Regions from separate parts of the Bacillus carboniphilus genome, predicted to be linked through region 2. Evidence: riboswitches for the same ligand, from Rfam matches in the RefSeq annotation. Region 2 holds a riboswitch; the other holds the start of a gene.
The links. A riboswitch is a leader RNA that binds a small molecule or an ion and turns the genes downstream of it on or off. The one in region 2 is predicted to bind S-adenosylmethionine.
Positions count from the first base shown of each region.

Region 1: linked by a shared signal. The riboswitch ahead of LC087_RS10435 (O-acetylhomoserine aminocarboxypropyltransferase/cysteine synthase family protein) and the one ahead of metK (methionine adenosyltransferase) in region 2 are both predicted to bind S-adenosylmethionine.

Region 1 covers NZ_CP129013.1:2,031,732-2,034,914, forward strand. Annotated here, with positions in the region: gene LC087_RS10430 (methionine ABC transporter ATP-binding protein) at 1-301, opposite strand, end outside; SAM riboswitch class I at 403-517, opposite strand; partial or broken gene LC087_RS10435 (O-acetylhomoserine aminocarboxypropyltransferase/cysteine synthase family protein) at 615-1,915, opposite strand; SAM riboswitch class I at 2,048-2,151, opposite strand; gene LC087_RS10440 (hypothetical protein) at 2,225-2,533, opposite strand; gene LC087_RS10445 (thioredoxin family protein) at 2,648-2,959, opposite strand; gene LC087_RS10450 (ribonuclease M5) at 2,999-3,183, opposite strand, start outside.
Region 2 covers NZ_CP129013.1:1,839,481-1,842,663, reverse strand. Annotated here, with positions in the region: gene pckA (phosphoenolpyruvate carboxykinase (ATP)) at 1-396, opposite strand, end outside; SAM riboswitch class I at 867-971, shown strand; gene metK (methionine adenosyltransferase) at 1,170-2,369, shown strand; gene asnB (asparagine synthase (glutamine-hydrolyzing)) at 2,612-3,183, shown strand, end outside.

The sequences.
Region 1 (3,183 bases), 190 kb from region 2:
TGTTCTCTTTCACAGTTCTAGACCACAAAAGATTAAAATGCTGAAAGACCATTCCTATTTCTTTTCTTTGTTTTCTTAATTCTTTTTCATTTAACTTGCTAAGATTTAGTTGACCAATGTGAACTTCACCTTCAGTAGGTGTTTCCAACCCATTTAACAAGCGAATTAACGTACTTTTTCCCGCCCCACTGTAACCTACTATTCCATATATTTCACCTTTATTGATTTTTAAATTAATATCATCTAATGCTTTTATAGCACCACTTCCATATTCTTTACTAATGTTTGTTAGCGTGATCATTGCTTCACCTTCCCTCATGTTGAAAATGACTGTTAAATAAAACAAAATGCCTTTCCGCATATAAGCAGAAAGGCATTTTAAATTACGTATTAAAAACCTTTCCCTCATCTTTCAAAGCGAGTATAATTCGCATTGCGTGATTTGGCACCATTTCAATATTTCATTGACGGTTGCCGGGCTTCATAGGGCACTTCCCTCCACCTCTCTAAATAAGAGAAAATAACTTTTATTCAATTTTAACGTACTTATTTAACATGAGAGAATTCTATCACGGGTCAAAAATAGTGTCAACAAAAAATTCTTTACGTTACTCCTATTTCACACTCGATGCATATTCTAAAACCTTTTTAAAGGCTTGATCTAGATCCTTTATAAGGTCATCAATGTGCTCGATGCCCACAGATAATCGAATCAAATCTTCAGTCACTCCTGAATCGGTCAATCCTTCATCACTCAATTGTTGATGAGTTGTACTTGTAGGATGAATAATTAAGCTCTTTGCATCTCCAACATTTGCCACATGTGACCATAGGTGAACTGAGTTAATAAATTGCTCTCCTGCTGCTCTTCCGCCTTCAATCCCAAAGACAATAACAGAACCGGCACCTTTAGGTAAATATTTAGTGGCTAATTCTTTTGTCGGATGTTCATCTAATTCAGGATAAGTCACCCAAGTTACTTGTGGGTGTTTTAGTAAATACTTCACTAACAAGCGTGTATTTCGGATATGTTCCTTTATTCTCACATGTAGTGTCTCTAGACCTAAACTAAATTGAAAAGCATGGTATGGACTTAAAGCAGGTCCAAGATCTCTTAGAAGCTGTACTCGCGCTTTTGTTATGAAAGCTGCTTTAGGGACGTCCCTAGCATAAACAATCCCATTATAGCTTTCATCAGGTTGAATAAGGCTTGGAAACTTTTCTGAATTCCAATCAAAATTCCCACCATCAACAATAATTCCTCCTAATGTAGTCCCATTTCCTAGTAACCATTTCGTTGCAGAATGAATGACAATATCAGCCCCATGTTCAATCGGCCTACATAAATAAGGAGTAGCAAAAGTATTATCAATAATTAATGGAATTCCTGCTTCATGAGCAACTTCAGCAACAGCTTCAATATCGAGGACAACTAAGCTAGGATTGCCAATGGTTTCTGCAAAAATCGCTTTCGTTTTCGAAGTTATAGCTTGCCTAAAGTTTTCTGGGTCAGTCGGATCAACAAACGTCACTTTAATTCCGTACTTAGGTAAGGTTACCGCAAATAAATTGTATGTTCCTCCATATAAGGTTGAGGCTGAAACAATTTCATCCCCTGCTTCTGCTATGTTTAAGATCGATAAAGTAATGGCGCCATCCCGCTGGCAACTGCTAAACTACCAATTCCTCCTTCAAGAGCGGAAATTCGCTCTTCAAGTACCGTGACTGTAGGATTATGAATTCGAGTGTAAATATAACCAGGCTCTTTCAAAGCAAATAAGTTGGCAGCATGTTTTGTGTCTTTAAATAAATATGCAGTGGATTGATAAATGGGGACTGCTCTTTCACCTGTGGTGGACCTATCCTGTAAACCTCCATGAATATTCAATGTTTCCAATTGGTATTCTTTAGTCATCAGTAAATCCTCTCCTTTTTTAAGTTTGATAAAACAAAAAGAGATTAACAAAAGGGACAAACTCGTTCACAAGAAGAAATAATCAAGTAACGGTCTGTAACCTATGTTAATCTCTTACTTAACATGATTATCTTCTTATCTTTCAGAATATAGATATTCTGCTGGAATTAGCACCGTGGTTTAAAACCGGTTGCCGGGCGTCTTAGGGCCAGTCCCTCAGCCTCTCTTGATAAGATTTTATATGGTGACTCTAATGATTACTTATAATAGCAACAACTTTTCTGAAAGTCAATAAAAATTCTGAATATTTTAAATAATATTCCTTAAATAAAGGATCGCATCCAATTTTAATATATGACGATACGATCCCTTTACAGTAACTTCATTTGATTTTATTAAAGAATAAAGCGACACCTTTCCTTTTACTAAATTTTCGAAGAAGGGTTCAGTCACTTTAATCACGATATCAACCTGAACATTGGTTATTTCACACTTTATCAATCCTTGTTTTTTCAAGATATATAGATCATTCTGCTTTTCTTTTTGAAAGCAAACCGTAAGCTTGTATGGAGGGACCATTTTTTTGACCGCTTCATTTAGTATAGGAAATTCATCCATCACAAAAACCTCCTTTAATATAAAAAGTACGTTTTATTTAGGAGGTTTCCTTTATTTTTCATTCGACAATTTCCCAAGAAATATTCTCTAACTCGAAAAGTTTTTTTTGTTAACTTATGAATTCTGATGCTCATTAATGATGGAAATAATGTTTTCAACTGATCCAAAAGCAAACACTTTTTCAATAATTTTTTGTTCTTTTAATATAATTAATGCTGGGACACTTTGAACACCCCAATTCATTGCATGTTCTGGTATGTAATTCAAATCTTTTTTGTATATTTTAATGGAAAGTATAGTTTCAGTCACTTCCAACATTTTAGATGCCATCTGACATGTACCACAAAGAGGAGTATATAAATAAATAAAATGAACTTCACGATTTTCAAATAGTTCTATTAATTCTTCTTTTGTGATTTCTTCCATAACTCTCTTCTTACCTTTCTAAAGTACTCGATAACTTCATTAGTAAAAGTCACTATTTTTAATACTGGACAAATATTGTGACTGGACCTCAAAATTTGCCTGTGCCAAGACCGTTGCAACATGCCGCTCGGGAGCTGTCGCAACCTCCCGATAACTTTTATCAACATAAAGATGCATAGCCTCAGGAAATTCCTTTTTAAAATGCGCTCTAATTTTATCACCTG
Region 2 (3,183 bases):
TAAATTATGCCATGCAAATTCATTAATAGTTTGAATGGGTAATCTGTATTTTGAATCTGCTCCTGCAAACCCTTTAAACAAAAAAAGTTCATTCTTTGCCTTTAAATAGTCGATCACTTTTGTATAAAGTTTTTCAAAAATCTCTTCAGAGATCGGTTGATTAACTGATCCCCAATCTATTTTATTCTTTACACTTTCTTCTTCTACAATAAATTTATCTTTAGGTGATCGACCTGTATATTTTCCAGTGGTTGCACGGATTGCACCTGTGGAAGTCAATATTCCTTCATTTCTTTCTAAAACGAGTTCAACAAGACGAGAGACCGGTAAATTATGATAAGTATTTGGATTATTGACCAAATGATTCAGTTCAGAGCGAATATCTACTTTATTCATGGTATACCATCCTTTTTATAGTAGTTGAATGATTATAAATAGTATAACACATTTAAATGAATAGTCTATACTAATTAAAGAAAAATTTCCAAGTTTAAATGGATAAAGTACCTTTAATTATATGTAGCTTTAGTTTGTGTCAGTAAAAAGAAGAGTGAAACCTATTTTTTAGCTTTGTCGGATATTTATTAGTGGGATGTTTAAATCGGTTTATGGTTTGATTGGCAATATATTTGTTGTATAACAATAAAACTTTAAGTCGAGTTAAATTATGAGTTCTAAAGGGTGACTTGAAGGCGTGGGTGAAGTATGGTCTAGTTACTGTATGAAGTATTATTGAAGAGAAAAGTAGGTCATGGAGTTAATCGACTGCCTTCTTTGTTAAGTAATGACCCTTACATTTCATTAGTTGAGACACGTATAGTTTGACATAAAGGGCATTTGTGATTTAAGATGTTTAAACGGATATTCTCTTATCCTGAGCAGGTGGAGGGACAGCCCCAATGAAACCCAGCAACCTTCACGTAGTGAAAAGGTGCTAACCTGATGCAAGGACATTCCTTGATCGATAAGAGTGAAAGGAAACGATGTAAACACCCCCTTTCCTCATTATTATGATGGAAAGGTTTTTTTATTTCTGTGATGTTTTTGCTTGCAATTTAGGGAAATACCTGTTGAATGAAAGGGAATAATAGTATTGTTCCTTTAGAGTTCTGTTTATATAAGAGAAGAATCATCCGTCATGATTATATATAACTTAAGGAGGAGTATTGATGACAAACTTACGACGCTTATTTACATCTGAATCAGTAACAGAGGGACACCCTGATAAAATTTGTGATCAAATATCTGATTCAATTTTAGATGCAATCTTAAAGAATGACCCAAATGCTCGAGTAGCCTGTGAAACATCTGTAACAACAGGTTTAGTACTGGTATCCGGTGAAATTACGACAAATACATATGTGGATATCCCTAAAATTGTTCGTGAAACAGTTAAAGGAATTGGATATACAAGAGCAAAATATGGATTTGATTCTGAGACATGTGCCGTTTTAACGTCGATCGATGAACAATCTGCTGATATCGCAATGGGTGTAGACCAAGCATTAGAAGCACGAGAAGGTCAAATGAGTGATGAGGAAATTGAGGCAATTGGTGCTGGTGACCAAGGGTTAATGTTTGGCTATGCATGTAATGAAACAAAAGAATATATGCCTCTTCCTATTTCCTTAGCTCATAAGCTTGCTAGACGTTTAACAGAAACTAGGAAAGAAGAGATTCTCCCTTATTTGCGTCCAGATGGAAAAACACAGGTTACTGTTGAATATGATGAAAATGATAAACCTGTTCGTATTGATACCATTGTGATTTCTACTCAACATCATCCAGAAGTTTCATTAGAACAAATCCAAAGAAACCTAAAGGAATATGTCATTGATCCAGTTGTTCCAAAAGAGCTAATCGATGAGGACACGAAATATTTTATTAATCCAACTGGCCGTTTTGTTATTGGTGGACCTCAAGGAGACGCAGGACTAACAGGCCGAAAAATTATTGTTGATACGTATGGTGGATATGCTCGCCACGGTGGAGGCGCATTTTCAGGAAAGGATGCTACGAAAGTAGACCGTTCTGCTGCATATGCAGCAAGATATGTTGCTAAAAATATAGTCGCAGCACAGTTAGCAGATAAATGTGAGGTTCAACTAGCCTATGCCATTGGTGTTGCCCAGCCTGTTTCAATTTCTATTAATACATTCGGAACAGGAATTGTACCTGAAAATATTCTAGTGGATATTGTCAGAGAAAACTTTGATTTGCGTCCAGCTGGGATTATCAAAATGTTAGATTTGAGAAGACCTATTTATAAACAGACTGCTGCTTATGGACATTTTGGGCGAACAGATATTGATCTTCCTTGGGAACGAACTGATAAAGCAAGTCAATTAAAAGCACAAGCACAAAACTAAATAAAGAGTGAAATTTATGTAAAAGTGACTTCTATTTTTAACAGAAGTCACTTTTTTTGAAAAAATTTATTCGCTATAACCCCATATAGTAATGCATTTTGGGAATAATTTAATAAAATATGTTTTTTTTTTGATACTTTAAAGTTGCTCTTTTTTTCTTATATAATTAATGGGTTATTGACTAAAACTATAGCCATCTTTGGAATAATTATAGATACAATTTGATAAGGAGGAAAAAGTTAATGTGTGGGTTTATAGGTGTTTTTGATCATAGTAAAAAATATAAAGAACAACGTATTGAGCACATTGAACAGGCAAGTCGTAAAATTATACATCGAGGCCCTGATGATGAAGGCTATTATCATAATGATTATATTTCGTTAGCTTTTAGAAGATTAAGTATTGTTGATTTAGCTGGAGGAAAACAGCCTCTTACCTTTGGAGATGGTCGCTATTGGATTGTTTTTAATGGGGAAATATATAATCATAAACAGTTGCAAAAGAAACTAGAGGATCTAGGAGTTACATTAAATACTAATAGTGATACAGAGGTGATTGTGGCCCTTTATTCAGTAATGAAAGAAAAAGTGGTACATGAATTAAGAGGGATGTTTGCTTTTCTTATTTGGGATACAGAGCGAAATGAATTATTTGGAGCAAGGGACTATTTTGGGATTAAACCTTTATACATGATTGAAACGGTACAAGGGATTGCTTTTGCTTCTGAATCAAAAGGGTTAATGCCTTTCTTAAAAAATTCAAGCATAAATGAACAATCTCTGGAACACTATACATCTTTTCAGTACGTACCCGA